2 regions of the Bacillus inaquosorum genome follow, and region 2 is predicted to be linked to the other one. Evidence: riboswitches for the same ligand, from Rfam matches in the RefSeq annotation. Region 2 holds a riboswitch; the other holds the start of a gene.

Region 1 (7,791 bases), 510 kb from region 2:
AAATGACATTGCGCCCCTTTGCCAGCCCGAATTTGTTTGGGTCAGGCTTGCTGTAGTCTGCTTCTGTGTAGTTTTTAATGGTGGTCATGCTGTCTTCATCTGCAAATGCTTTCGCGCTTATATTCACAGTCTGAGAAATCGTATCGTAAATATGGAACTGAAACAGACCGATGCTTTTGACGAGCATTTCCCGGTCAAAGGAATGTGCCAAAAGCTTCGGCTGCTGTACTTCTGCAAGTGCCAGGGTGCATAGAATCATGCCGCAGGAAGCTGCATAGTACCGTTTGACTGTGCGGGGGGCGGCTTTTGTCTGCGGGTGCTTCTCTTTTCTGGCCAGCAGCAGAAGAAAAACCAAATCCGCAAACAGGGCGATAAACAGAGGATTGAACAGTTCTTTTACACTGCTGCCCATATCGCTCATGTTACTGGCCTGAAACAAAACCGGGATGGTAATAAAATCGATATAAAAGCCGTAAAAAATCGTATTGGAGATCAAGATAACAGTCAGAACCAAATTGGCAATCAGCAAAAAGACCCGCTGTTTGTTTTCTTTCAGAAGCAGGCCGATCCCGAATAAAGGAAGGATAAAGCTGAGCGGATTGATCAGCAAAATCAGCTCCTCCAACAGAGTATCGATCTGCAAATCAAAGCCCAGTTTATAAATCACATACGTTTTGATCCACATGAATACGATCGAAAAACATAAAAACCGCTGATTGGGAAAAAAGGTTCCTTTCATCAATATGACTCCTCACGTTTCCTTGATCTCTGCATGAAATGCTTCTTATGTAAAACCTACTAAAAACAGTCCGTTCAGACAAGTGTCAGCACTCACGTTTAAAACATGCGCCCATGAAACAGCATATAAAAATAATAACATGAAGCAATTGTCAGGCCGGCTAACACAAGCTGCTCAGAAAAACTGCCTGTCTTCATATATAATGGGAGCCGTACGCGAATCGTTGAAGGGAATAATAATTTGATTCCATTCACCGTCCAAGCGTCAAGAATCAAGTGGCTCGCCATTCCGATCATCAGCCCGGTTGATATGTTTTTATTTGGAATATATGTGGCTGTGATAAAAAACATGATGAGCAGAAACAGCAGGCTGTGCGTAAAGGTTCTGTGTCCAAAAACAGAGCTGACCGCTTTCGATAAGATAGGAAATCTTCTCCCGATTTTACTTTGTGTGTGGCAGATATCGGGTATTAATGCCCCAACCGCGCCGGACGCAGCCATAAGCACTGGATCAAATCCATAATAATAAGCCGCTGCCGTACAAGAAGCGATGCCTCCCATGATGTGTGTTTTTCCTGTCATTTCTCGCTTCTCCTTTTATCTTTTGCAAAAATCTCTGAATTACAAATATATCAAGAGAATGTATGTTTGATCAACAGGACTTTGGACGATAAAAAATTTCCCGCATAATTTTTTAAGGAAAAAGGCATCTTAAAGATGTACCTATTTTCTAAAAGAGGTGATTCGAATGGGTTTCTTTAATAAAGATAAAGGAAAACGTTCTGATAAAGAAAAAAACGTAATCCAGGGAGCTCTTGAAGATGCCGGTTCAGCTCTAAAAGATGATCCGCTTCAAGAAGCTGTGCAAAAAAAGAAAAATAATCGATAAACCACAATGCGGATAGGGCTTGGCTCTATCCGTATTTTCCATCTGTTCCCTTTGACAGATCATCCTTTCTTTGATAACCTTTCTGGGAGTAACTGAATAATTAAATCCTCACTCTTTCTCAGTGAGGTAGAGGTTGCGCGGATGATGAGTCACACATGCCAGGCTGACAGGAGCTGTTAAACATGTGTAAAAGGCATCAGCGCCGAAGTGTGGGGAAAGCCGATCCTTCTCTATGCTGGGACTGTATCTGAATAAGTGCAGGACTGCCGCGTGCTTTTTCGCGGAGGGCTATCCGGAGATCAAGGGTGTGTGTTTCTTTAAGCATGGACTTTTGTTCAGGCTTTTTTTGCGTTTACATGATCTCGGGGTCTGGTCCGTACAAAGAATCATGGAGGTACTGGAATGGAACAGACGAAAAAATGGGGTTTTTGGTTATTAACGGCGTTTGTCGTTGGAAATATGGTTGGATCAGGAATTTTCTCCTTGCCGAGCTCGCTTGCTTCAATTGCGAGTCCGTTAGGCGCCACGTCCGCCTGGCTTTTGACAGGTGCCGGCGTGCTGATGATTGCACTTGTCTTCGGGCACTTGTCCATTCGCAAGCCTGAACTGACAGCGGGGCCGCAAAGTTATGCAAGAGCGCTGTTCTCTGATCCGAAGAAAGGGAACGCTGCCGGTTTCACAATGGTGTGGGGCTACTGGGTGGCGAGCTGGATCAGTAACGTGGCGATCATCACTAGTCTCGCCGGTTACTTGACTTCGTTCTTCCCGATCTTGGTTGATAAACGTGAAATGTTTTCGATCGGCGGGCAAGAGGTGACACTCGGCCAATTGATGACGTTTGCTGTATGTACGATCTTGTTATGGGGAACGCACACGATTCTTGTTGCAAGCATTAACGGTGCAAGTAAATTGAACTTTGTCACAACGCTTTCTAAAGTATTAGGTTTTGTCTTCTTTATCGTTGCCGGATTGTTTGTGTTTCAAACGACATTATTCGATCATTTTTATTTCCCGATTCAAGGAGAAAACGGCACAAGCATTGGAATTGGCGGCCAGGTGCATAACGCCGCGATTTCTACACTGTGGGCGTTTGTCGGAATTGAATCAGCGGTTATCCTGTCCGGCCGTGCGAGCTCTCAGCGTGATGTGAAACGTGCGACAATTACCGGCTTGCTGATTGCCTTGAGCATTTATATTATTGTGACTTTAATTACGATGGGTGTTCTGCCGCATGATAAGCTTGTCGGCTCAGAAAAACCGTTCGTTGATGTGCTTTATGCAATTGTCGGAAACGCGGGAAGCGTCATTATGGCACTTTTGGCAATCCTTTGTTTATTCGGAACGATGCTCGGCTGGATATTGCTTGGCTCTGAGGTCCCATACCAAGCCGCTAAAGCAGGAGATTTCCCGGCATTATTTGCGAAAACGAATAAAAAAGGAAGTCCGGTTATCGCACTAATTATTACAAACGTTATGTCACAGGTCTTCATTTTCTCGGTTATTTCCCGGACAATAAGTGACGCATTTACATTTTTAACGACAGCGGCAACGCTTGCGTATTTAATTCCGTATTTGGTATCAGCGATCTACAGCTTGAAGCTTGTCATCAAAGGTGAAACGTATGACCAGCTGAAAGGCTCCCGTGTAAAAGACGGATTGATTGCAATATTAGCATGCGCGTACTCAGTGTTTGTTATCGTAACAGGCACAGCGGATTTAACGACATTTATTCTCGGCATCGGTTTATTCTTTGTCGGTCTGGTGATTTATCCGTTTGTGATTAAGAAATTCTCGAAAGAAAAACAAACATAATAATCCGAAAAGGTACGGTTTTCTTTTCAATAAAAAACGCTGCAATATCAATTGCAGCGTTTTATTTATGTTGTGTTTGTATTTCATCGCTTGAGCGTTTATTTCCTTTATAGATAAAATAAAGGGCAATCATCATAAAGAGTAATGCAAAAGAACGTTTCAAATCTAAAGGTATGACTAAACTATGGAACCAGCCAAAATGATCAATAATCAATCCAATTACAAGCTGGCCAATGATCCCAGCAATATTTGTTGCAATGACCCCGATTCTTGGTACAGCCATAACAGTGAGAAGCAAATACATAGTACCCAAAAATGCAGCACTTAACTGCCATTTAGGTGCTTCTAGTATAGCAAGCACATCTCCATGGCCGAAAAAAAGAATAAAAATGAGAAGAAACATAAATCCGGTTATAAAAGTTAAAAGTGTTGTTTCAATTGTTCCAGCTTTTCGGCTAAAGGTGCCATTAATAGACGATTGTGCACTTAATGTGATGCCGCCCAATAAAGTGAATAAAATCATAAATATACCCATTTTAGACCTCCTAGTAAATTAAAATAAGAGCAATAATCATCGAAATAACTGCAAATATTTTTTCTTTATTGATTCTCGTTTTCTTGCTGCCAAGCCAACCATAATGTTCAATAATCATACTCATTATTAATTGGCCAATAATAACTGCTACCATAGTGAGTCCAACACCAACAAAAGGAACACTAATCACAATAGATGTTAAATACACAACACCTAAAACACCTCCAAGAAGTGACCATTTAGGTGCTTCAACAGCATATGAAAGTTTCCCTTTTCCAAAGAATATCCACAGTAAACCCATAATGATTGAACCCATAAAGAAATTATAAAAACTAGTTTCGAGTTGGCCTATAGTTTTTCCTAGTTCACCGTAGATTGCTCCCTCAAAGCTAAGTGCTGACCCTGCTAATAACGCTAGTATATATGCGAAGTAACGCATTAGATCCCTCTCCTTATATATTTAAATATCTAGAATTATCGATATTAAGTAGATTGAAAACAGAAATCATCCAGTTTAGATTTCTGTTTTAAAATATTCAGCTATCTGCTGAATCACTTCTTCATTTCGCCTGTAATAGGTCCATTGACCATAACGAACAGATTCAAGCAGGCCGGCATTCTGCATCAAGTTTAAGTAATGTGAAACTGTAGATTGAGAAGCTTTGGCTTTTTCTTGAATATCCCCTACACATACTCCCCCTTTAACACTGACCTCCTTTGGCAGGTGAGCGCCTTGTTTAGGGAAATGCTTCTCCGGTTCCTTCAACCAATGCAAAATGTTAAGCCGAGTTTCATTTGATAAGGCCTTAAATACATCGATTGGTTTCATGGTCATATTATATATCGATTTTTTTCGATATGTCAATTTGGAAAGTTATTAATGCTCATTAGGCACTGTTACTTATTATTTTGCCCTGTTTAAATAAATCGTCCCATTCTTTTTTGATAATAAGCAAAAGAGCCGTATCTAGGGCGGCTCTTTTATTTATTTTGTTAAGCTTTCCGTAATAAACTTCAGCTGGCCCTCCAATGAAATCGGGTCTGTGAAATAGAAGCCAATCGGGTCAATCTTATAGACATGGTCATTTTTAACGGCGCTTAGGTTCTTCCAAATGGAGCTGTCAAATACGCCGCCATCGTCCCCGCCTGATTGCCATGGGCCTGCGAAAATATAATCCCCGGCGAAGTCAGGGAGCTTCTCTAATGAAATACTTGTATATCCAGGGCCCTGGTCAATGGCTTTTTCCTTTGTCAGCTTTGTAGCCTGCAGGCCGAGATCTTTGTAAATGATGCTTCCGCCTCTTCCGAAATCTTTACCGAATACGTAAATGTCTTTTCCGTTCGTTTGCATAATGGAAATGGTTTTGTCACCGACGGCTTTTTTGATTTTTGTTTTAGCTGCCGCAACTTTTTTATCCCACTCAGCCAGCCAATTTTCGGCTTTATCTTCAGTTCCCGTCATTTTTGCAAATTCTTTCAGCTGTTCGATGTTGTCGAGCTTACCATATTTTACCGCGACAGTCGGCGCAATTTTTTCAAGCTTTTTCATATCAGCGCCTTGCGTTGTCCAGACGATAATCAGGTCAGGGTTCAAATCAATGACTTTTTCAACGGAAGTGCCGTCTCCGATGTTTGTGACACCGTCGGTTTTTCCTTTGTAGTAAGGGTTTTTAAATACATTCTCAGGCGCACCGACGACGTTGATGCCCAGTGTTTTGAAGTATCCGTAGTAGCCGTCAGCCATGACAACCACTCGTTTAGGGTGTTTAGGAATTTTTACATTTCCGTTTTCAGCCTTGTATGTAAAGGTTTCTTCGTCTTTTGAATCAGAGGAAGAGCCTTTGCTTTCTGAGTTATTCCCGCAGGCTGCCAGCGCTGCAATCAATAGGAGGGCAAAAAACGCTGCTCCGATTTTCTTGTATGTATGGGTCATATCTCATACCTTCTTTCTGAAAGATAGATGATAAAGAGAATCATTATCAATGTGATTATACCATCGCAAGTGCCGGTTGGCACGATATTTTTGCAAATATATTCTCATTTTTATTTAAAACGCTCTATTAAATCAGCGGAAAAAAGTGATATACTGGAACAGCAATTGATAATCATTATCATTGATGAAAGGAAGTACGGCTGTTGAGTCAAAAGAAAAATATACAGACCACATCAGAAGAAATCCAATGGACGTCAAGGTCATTTGGCGCAGTCATGGTCCTTATTGCAGGGATATGCTTGCTATGCCTTGGCGCACTTTTATCCATATCCCTCGGTGCTGCGGATATTCATTTGCGCACTGTGTGGGACGCCATTTTTCATTTTCAGCCGACAGAGACGTCCCACCAAATCATACACGATCTCCGGCTGCCGAGAACGGCTGCGGCCGCGCTTGTCGGGGCTTTATTAGCGGTATCAGGGGCGATCATGCAGGGGATGACGAGAAACCCTTTGGCAGAGCCTTCGATTATGGGCGTTACATCGGGCTCTGCGTTTGCCATTTCGATTGCGTTTGCCTTTTTTCCCGGACTTTCGGCTATGGGGCTTGTGCTATGGTCCTTTGTCGGAGCGGGGCTGGGGGCATCAACGGTAATGGGCATCGGCATGTTTTCAAAAGGCGGACTTACGCCTGTAAAGCTTGCTCTGGCGGGAACAGCAGTTACTTATTTCTTTACGGGCATTTCAACTGCTATCGCAATTCGCTTTGATGTTGCTCAGGATATCAGCTTTTGGTATGCAGGCGGAGTAGCGGGTGTGAAATGGTCAGGTGTCCAGCTTTTGCTTATCGCAGGGGCTGTCGGTTTAACGCTTGCGTTTATCATCGCCCGGTCCGTGACAGTACTAAGTCTTGGTGACGATCTGGCGAAAGGGCTTGGACAATATACATCAGCGGTGAAACTGGTTGGCATGCTTGTCGTTGTGATTTTGACGGGAGCTGCAGTTTCTATTGCCGGCACCATCGCATTCATCGGGCTGATCATTCCGCATATTACCCGGTTTTTGGTCGGTGTGGATTATCGGTGGATCATTCCTTGCTCGGCGGTTCTTGGTGCTGTCTTGCTTGTGTTTGCTGATATTGCAGCAAGACTCGTAAACGCGCCCTTTGAAACGCCTGTCGGCGCGCTGACCTCTCTCATCGGCGTTCCCTTTTTCTTTTATTTGGCACGTCGTGAAAGGAGAGGGCTGTAATGAAAACAAAAACGAAAAAACCGCTCGTTGTGATGGCTGTGACCTTTCTGCTCATCGTGCTGGTCTTTTTTATCAGTCTGAATTTGGGCGTCATCAAAATTGCACCGCTTAAAACGCTTCAGGTCTTTTTCGGTCAAGGAACGGCGCGTGACGAGCTTGTCTTATTTGAATTCAGGCTGCCCCGGATCATCCTTTCCTTGCTCGTTGGTGCTGGGATAGCTGTTGCCGGAGCCATTTTGCAAAGCGTGTCTCAAAATGATCTGGCAGAGCCCGGTATTCTCGGAATTAACGCCGGCGGCTCACTTGCTGTGGTGCTTTTTATTTACTTTTTTCAAGGATCAGCTTCAGATCTCAGCTTTTTCGGAACATTTATGCTGCCTTTCAGTGCTTTGGCAGGCGCAATCCTCGCCGCGTTTCTCATTTATCTTCTGGCTTGGAAAAAAGGTGTGACTCCGATTCGGCTGATTTTAGTCGGCATTGGCGTGAATGCCGGATTTAACGCCCTGTTGCTGATTTTTCAGCTCAAGATGGACCCTCATGATTTTATGCAAGCAGCGGTTTGGATCTCCGGCTCGATATGGGGGGCGAACTGGAATATGATCTGGGCAATCCTTCCTTGGATTGTGATCTTGCT
Region 2 (7,791 bases):
TATTGTAGTGATCGGGGCCATTATCAGATTCGTGTTTTAATGAAAAGTGACATATCCCATTCAATCCAGATAAAAATGAGTAAACCGATTGTGATCAGGAAAAAATAATTTGCAAGCATTAAAATAGCGTGAACGAATGGGAGATGCTATACTAAAAATCATCATTTCACAATTGGAGGAATTCAATAATGGCTATCGTAAAAGCAACTGATCAATCTTTTTCAGCTGAAACAAGCGAAGGCGTCGTACTGGCAGACTTCTGGGCTCCTTGGTGCGGACCTTGCAAAATGATTGCACCTGTTCTTGAAGAACTGGATCAAGAAATGGGAGACAAACTGAAGATCGTAAAAATCGATGTGGATGAAAACCAAGAAACAGCCGGAAAATACGGCGTTATGAGCATCCCGACACTTCTTGTGTTAAAAGACGGAGAAGTAGTTGAAACTTCTGTCGGCTTCAAACCAAAAGAAGCGCTTCAAGAGCTTGTCAACAAACATCTTTAATTTTCGGCTGCTTACATGCCAGAGCGATTCCGATTGAGGGATCGCTTTTTTTATTCGCCAATCGTGAATCATAGAGAAAAACAAACGTTCGTGTTAAACTGGAAACAAAGGATTAAACATAAGGAAGGGTAACATATGAACAAACAACTGAAAGAAAAACTCGCCCTCCTTCCCGATCAGCCCGGATGTTATCTCATGAAGGACCGGCAGCAGACTGTGATCTACGTAGGAAAAGCAAAAGTGCTGAAAAACAGAGTGCGCTCCTATTTCACCGGTTCTCACGATGCGAAAACACAAAGGCTTGTGACGGAAATCGAGGATTTTGAATATATCGTGACGTCCTCCAATCTTGAAGCGCTTATTTTAGAAATGAATCTAATCAAAAAGCATGATCCGAAATACAACGTCATGCTCAAAGACGACAAAACCTATCCTTTCATAAAAATCACCCATGAACGCCACCCAAGGCTGATCGTCACCCGCAATGTCAAAAAAGACAAAGGGCGCTATTTCGGGCCGTACCCGAACGTGCAGGCCGCAAGGGAAACTAAAAAACTGCTCGACCGTCTGTATCCTCTCAGAAAATGCTCCAAGCTGCCGGACAGAGTATGTCTATACTATCATCTGGGTCAATGTCTCGCTCCGTGCGTAAAGGACATTTCCGAAGAGACGAATAGAGAGCTGGTTGAGAGCATTACCCGTTTCTTAAAGGGCGGCTATAATGAGGTCAAAAAAGAGCTTGAAGAGAAAATGCATGAAGCTGCCGAGAATCTTGAGTTTGAACGGGCAAAAGAGCTTCGTGACCAAATCGCTCATATCGAATCAACGATGGAAAAACAAAAAATGGCGATGAACGATCTAGTCGACCGTGACGTATTCGCGTACGCATATGATAAGGGCTGGATGTGCGTACAGGTCTTTTTCATCCGCCAAGGAAAGCTCATTGAACGCGATGTCAGCATGTTCCCGCTCTATCAGGAAGCAGATGATGAGTTTCTTACGTTCATCGGACAGTTCTATTCGAAAAACAACCACTTCCTTCCGAAGGAAATTTTAGTTCCGGACAGCGTAGATCAATCTATGATTGAGCAGCTACTGGAAACAAACGTCCACCAGCCGAAGAAGGGCCCGAAAAAAGAACTGCTCATGCTGGCTCATAAAAATGCGAAAATCGCGCTGAAAGAAAAATTCTCCTTAATCGAACGGGACGAGGAGCGCTCAATCGGGGCTGTGCAGAAACTCGGAGAAGCATTGAATATTTATACGCCTCACAGAATCGAAGCGTTTGATAACTCAAACATACAGGGGACAAACCCGGTTTCCGCGATGATCGTGTTTATCGACGGCAAACCGAACAAAAAAGAATACCGCAAATATAAAATCAAAACCGTTACAGGGCCGGATGATTACGGTTCTATGAGAGAGGTTGTCAGAAGGCGCTATACGAGAGTGCTTCGCGAAAACCTGCCGCTGCCTGATCTGATCATCATTGACGGAGGAAAAGGGCAGATCAACGCTGCAAGGGATGTCATTGAAAACGAACTCGGCTTGGATATCCCGATCGCCGGTTTAGCCAAAGACGAAAAACACAGAACTTCAAATTTACTAATCGGGGATCCGCTGGAGGCGGTGTATCTGGAACGGAACAGCCAGGAATTTTACCTCCTGCAGCGCATTCAAGACGAGGTGCACCGGTTTGCGATCAGTTTTCACAGACAAATCCGCGGAAAAAGCGCGTTTCAATCCGTCTTGGACGACATCCCGGGTATCGGAGAGAAAAGAAAGAAAATGCTGTTAAAGCATTTCGGTTCCGTAAAAAAAATAAAGGAAGCAAGCCTTGAGGACATCAAAAAAGCGGGTGTTCCCGCAGCGGCGGCTCAGCTGCTTTACGATAAACTGCAAAAATAATGTTGTCCTTTTAAAAAAGATCTGATAAAATGTGAACTAATTTCATAGTAAGATCGTGTTATATGGTGAAGATAGAGGTGCGAACTTCAAGAGTAAGCCTTTGGAGAAAGATGGATTCTGTGAAAAAGGCTGAAAGGGGAGCGTCGCCGAAGCAAATAAAACCCCATCGGTATTATTTGCTGGCCGTGCATTGAATAAATGTAAGGCTGTCAAGAAATCATTTTCTTGGAGGGCTATCTCGTTGTTCATAATCATTCATGATGATTAATTGATAAGCAATGAGAGCAATTCCTCTCATTGCTTTTTTTATTGTGGACAAAGCGCTCTTTCTCCTCACCCGCACGAACCAAAATGTAAAGGGTGGTAATACATGGGTCTTATCGTACAAAAATTCGGAGGTACTTCCGTCGGCTCAGTTGAAAAAATTCAAAATGCGGCAAACCGCGCGATTGCAGAAAAACAGAAGGGCCATCAAGTCGTTGTTGTCGTTTCAGCTATGGGGAAATCCACTGACGAATTGGTCAGCCTTGCAAAAGCAATTACTGACCAGCCGAGCAAACGCGAAATGGATATGCTGCTGGCGACAGGCGAGCAGGTTACAATTTCCCTGCTTTCTATGGCGCTGCAGGAAAAAGGCTATGACGCTGTGTCTTATACTGGCTGGCAGGCGCGAATCCGCACGGAAGCCGTTCACGGAAACGCCAGAATTACAGATATCGACACTTCGGTTTTAGGAGACCAGCTCGAGCAAGGAAAGATTGTCATTGTCGCAGGATTCCAAGGCATGACAGAGGACTGTGAAATCACGACATTGGGCCGTGGCGGGTCAGACACAACAGCAGTCGCTTTGGCTGCCGCATTAAAAGCGGATAAATGTGACATTTACACGGACGTGCCCGGAGTGTTTACTACCGATCCGCGCTATGTGAAATCTGCGAGAAAGCTTGCAGGCATCTCATACGATGAAATGCTTGAGCTTGCTAATTTAGGCGCCGGCGTTCTTCATCCGAGAGCCGTTGAATTCGCGAAAAATTACCAAGTGCCGTTAGAAGTGCGTTCAAGTACAGAAACAGAAGCTGGAACATTAATTGAGGAGGAATCATCCATGGAGCAAAATTTAATTGTCAGAGGCATTGCGTTTGAAGATCAAATCACAAGGGTAACCATTTACGGGCTGACTGGCGGCCTGACAACTTTGTCTACTATTTTTACAACACTTGCCAAAAGAAACATTAACGTCGATATCATTATCCAAACGCAGGCCGGAGACAATCAGACCGGAATTTCCTTCTCTGTCAAAACAGAAGACACAGACCAAACCGTTGCGGTGCTTGAAGAGTATAAAGACGCGCTTGAATTTGAGAAAATCGAGACAGAAAGCAAATTGGCTAAAGTATCCATTGTCGGATCCGGCATGGTCTCAAACCCTGGTGTAGCCGCTGAAATGTTTGCTGTACTGGCGGAAAAAAACATTTTAATCAAAATGGTCAGCACATCTGAAATCAAAGTATCAACAGTCGTAAGCGAAAATGACATGGTGAAAGCAGTCGAAGCGCTGCACGATGCATTTGAGCTTTCAAAACACCCTTCAGCTGTGTAATGACAATCAAAAAAGGCGGGACTATGCAGTCACCGCCTTTTTTGATTACACTGGGTCTTTCATATCCCATTTCACAGTCAGAACCACTTTATCGGCTCTCTTTTTCACTTGTTCATATGATTCGGCAATTTGGTCATTCATCAATTGAATTTGTTCAGCAATAAAACCAGCTTCCAGCTGAAAGCATGGTTCTTTCTGATGTTTAAGCCGGTTGGAAATGATCGGCCCTTCAAGTTCAAATTCAAGCTCTTGTTTTTTAGCGCTTACGTTGGTGAGGGTTCCCCAGCCCGCTTCTTCAAAGAAGGCCGGAAATTCCTCCCATGATTCAAGAGGAAACTTACGGGCGAGATGCTTCCCTGCCCAATACATCATGGAAGAGTAATCTTGGCCAAGCATATCTGGGAGAACGATCTCTCGTATTAGTTCGTAGGCATAGGCGTTCATTTCAAATTCTTTTAGATTGTCAATAGATGCTTCAAATTTAGACTTCATATCTGTCTCCCCTCTCTCCTTCGTATATTATAGCCCAAACAGGGGGGAGGATTACAGAATGATCCTGTAATTCTAATGAAAAATTAAGCAGAAATATATATTGATAAAATAAAATTTTTAAATCAACTATTCAATTCGGAAAATTATAATTTATGTACGCGTTTTCTTGACGCCCTTTTGAGGGAGGAGTAAAATGAAATTGTCAATAAATCTTAATAAAGTGCTTACAATTGAAAGAAGTGGGGGAAGAGATTTAGCACATTTCGCACTTATCAAACAGGGGGTAAAGTAATGTCTGGGAACAGAGAGTTTTATTTTCGAAGATTGCATTCCTTGCTTGGCGTCATACCGGTCGGCATCTTTCTCATTCAGCATTTAGTCGTCAACCAGTTTGCCGCAAGGGGCGCTGAAGCATTCAATAGTGCTGCTCATTTTATGGATAGTCTGCCTTTCAGGTATGCCTTGGAAATTTTTATTATCTTCTTACCATTAATTTATCATGCAGTTTATGGTGTGTACATAGCGTTTACTGCAAAAAATAACGCAGGCCAATACAGCTATATGAGAAACTGGCTCTTCGTCCTGCAGCGTGTAACCGGTATCATCACCCTCATTTTCGTGAGCTGGCACGTGTGGGAAACCCGCATTGCAGCACAAATGGGCGCTGAGGTCAATTTCGACATGATGGCGAATATTTTGAGCTCTCCGGCTATGCTTGGCTTTTACATTGTCGGTGTTTTATCAACAATTTTCCACTTCTCGAACGGTTTATGGTCTTTCGCTGTTACATGGGGCATCACGGTAACGCCTCGTTCTCAAAGAATTTCGACATACGTTACGCTGATTATTTTTGTTGCACTGTCATACGTAGGCTTAAAAGCGATTTTTGCATTTGTATAAGAGTACTAGATTACTAGAGGGAGAGGGGCTATCATGAGTCAATCAAGCATTATCGTAGTCGGCGGGGGTCTTGCCGGCCTCATGGCGACAATTAAAGCAGCGGAATCAGGAATGGCGGTTAAGCTGTTTTCCATCGTTCCTGTCAAACGTTCTCATTCGGTTTGTGCCCAAGGCGGCATAAACGGAGCGGTCAATACAAAAGGGGAAGGCGACTCTCCGTGGGAACATTTTGATGACACTGTATACGGGGGAGACTTTCTTGCCAACCAGCCGCCGGTCAAGGCGATGTGTGAAGCGGCGCCTTCTATCATCCACTTATTAGACCGGATGGGCGTCATGTTTAACCGGACGCCTGAAGGGCTGCTTGATTTCCGCCGATTCGGGGGTACACAGCATCACAGAACAGCTTATGCGGGTGCGACGACGGGGCAGCAGCTGCTTTACGCACTGGACGAGCAAGTGCGCAGATATGAAGTTGCGGGTCTGGTCACAAAATACGAAGGCTGGGAATTCCTTGGCGCTGTATTAGATGATGACAGAACCTGCCGCGGAATTGTTGCGCAAAACCTGACAAACATGCAAATTGAATCCTTCCGTTCAGACGCGGTCATTATGGCGACGGGCGGACCGGGAATCATTTTTGGAAAATCAACTAACTCCATGATTAATACAGGCTCTGCTGCGTCGATCGTTTATCAGCAGGGAGCGTACTATGCAAACGGAGAATTCATTCAAATCCACCCGACAGCCATACCGGGCGATGACAAACTAAGACTGATGAGTGAATCAGCGCGCGGTGAAGGCGGACGCGTGTGGACATATAAAGACGGTAAACCATGGTATTTCCTAGAGGAAAAATATCCGGCTTACGGAAACCTGGTGCCGCGTGATATTGCGACACGCGAAATATTTGATGTGTGTGTCAACCAGAAGCTTGGCATTAACGGCGAAAACATGGTGTATCTCGATCTGTCTCATAAAGATCCGAAAGAGCTTGATATTAAGCTTGGCGGCATCATTGAGATTTATGAGAAATTCATGGGAGACGACCCGCGGAAGCTTCCGATGAAAATCTTCCCGGCAGTCCATTATTCAATGGGCGGTTTATGGGTGGATTACGATCAAATGACAAACATCCCGGGACTGTTTGCAGCTGGGGAATGTGATTACTCTATGCACGGCGGCAACCGTTTGGGAGCAAACTCCCTGCTTTCTGCGATTTACGGAGGAATGGTGGCCGGACCGAATGCAGTGAAATATGTAAACGGTTTGGAATCTTCAGCAGAAGACATGTCTTCCTCTTTATTCGACGCTCACGTCAAAAAAGAAGAAGAAAAATGGTCTGAGATTATGAGTATGGACGGAACCGAAAATGCCTATGTTCTTCACAAAGAACTCGGTGAGTGGATGACGGCGAATGTCACGGTTGTCCGCCATAACGACAAGCTATTGAAAACGGATGACAAAATTCAGGAATTAATGGAGCGGTTTAAAAAGATTAACATCAATGACACGACAAAATGGAGCAACCAAGGGGCAATGTTCACACGCCAGTTCTCGAACATGCTTCAGCTTGCAAGGGTGATTACCCTTGGCGCATACAACCGTAATGAAAGCCGGGGCGCCCATTATAAACCGGATTATCCTGAACGTAATGATGATGAATGGCTCAAAACAACAATGGCTAAACATGTAAGCCCGTATGAAGCGCCGGAATTTGAGTATCAGGATGTTGATGTATCACTGATAACGCCTCGGAAACGGGATTACTCGAAGAAGAAGGTGGCGAAATAATCATGAGTGAACAAAAAACCATACGATTTATTATCACACGTCAAGATACAGCCGACAGCACGCCTTACGATGAAGAATTTGAAGTTCCATACCGCCCGAACCTGAACGTCATTTCCGCTCTGATGGAAATCCGCCGGAATCCGGTTAACGTGAAAGGTGAAAAGACAACCCCTGTCACATGGGATATGAACTGTCTTGAAGAAGTATGCGGCGCATGTTCAATGGTCATAAACGGAAAACCCCGCCAGTCTTGTACGGCACTTATCGACCAGCTTGAGCAGCCGATCCGCTTAAAACCAATGAAAACATTCCCGGTCGTGCGTGATTTGCAGGTCGACCGAAGCAGAATGTTTGATTCATTGAAAAAAGTAAAAGCGTGGATACCGATTGACGGTACGTACGATTTAGGACCGGGACCGAGAATGCCGGAAAAACGCCGTCAATGGGCATATGAATTATCAAAGTGCATGACGTGCGGTGTCTGCCTCGAAGCCTGCCCGAATGTGAACAGCAAATCGAAGTTTATGGGGCCTGCACCGATGTCTCAAGTCCGCCTGTTTAACGCACATCCGACAGGCGCCATGAATAAGTCTG

Evidence for each region. A riboswitch is a leader RNA that binds a small molecule or an ion and turns the genes downstream of it on or off. The one in region 2 is predicted to bind lysine.
Region 1: another riboswitch for lysine. It lies ahead of M1M80_RS17365 (amino acid permease); the one in region 2 lies ahead of M1M80_RS14735 (aspartate kinase).

The regions. Positions count from the first base shown of each region.
Region 1 is NZ_CP096592.1:3,404,687-3,412,477, reverse strand. It holds gene M1M80_RS17380 (LTA synthase family protein) at 1-739, opposite strand, end outside; gene M1M80_RS17375 (metal-dependent hydrolase) at 838-1,320, opposite strand; gene sspJ (small acid-soluble spore protein SspJ) at 1,487-1,627, shown strand; lysine riboswitch at 1,747-1,926, shown strand; gene M1M80_RS17365 (amino acid permease) at 2,030-3,439, shown strand; gene M1M80_RS17360 (DMT family transporter) at 3,501-3,974, opposite strand; gene M1M80_RS17355 (DMT family transporter) at 3,985-4,413, opposite strand; gene M1M80_RS17350 (ArsR/SmtB family transcription factor) at 4,489-4,803, opposite strand; gene M1M80_RS17345 (iron-hydroxamate ABC transporter substrate-binding protein) at 4,960-5,907, opposite strand; gene M1M80_RS17340 (FecCD family ABC transporter permease) at 6,111-7,157, shown strand; gene M1M80_RS17335 (FecCD family ABC transporter permease) at 7,157-7,791, shown strand, end outside.
Region 2 is NZ_CP096592.1:2,897,391-2,905,181, reverse strand. It holds gene trxA (thioredoxin) at 189-503, shown strand; gene uvrC (excinuclease ABC subunit UvrC) at 639-2,411, shown strand; lysine riboswitch at 2,476-2,655, shown strand; gene M1M80_RS14735 (aspartate kinase) at 2,782-4,011, shown strand; gene M1M80_RS14730 (YslB family protein) at 4,057-4,503, opposite strand; gene sdhC (succinate dehydrogenase cytochrome B558) at 4,795-5,403, shown strand; gene sdhA (succinate dehydrogenase flavoprotein subunit) at 5,437-7,197, shown strand; gene sdhB (succinate dehydrogenase iron-sulfur subunit) at 7,200-7,791, shown strand, end outside.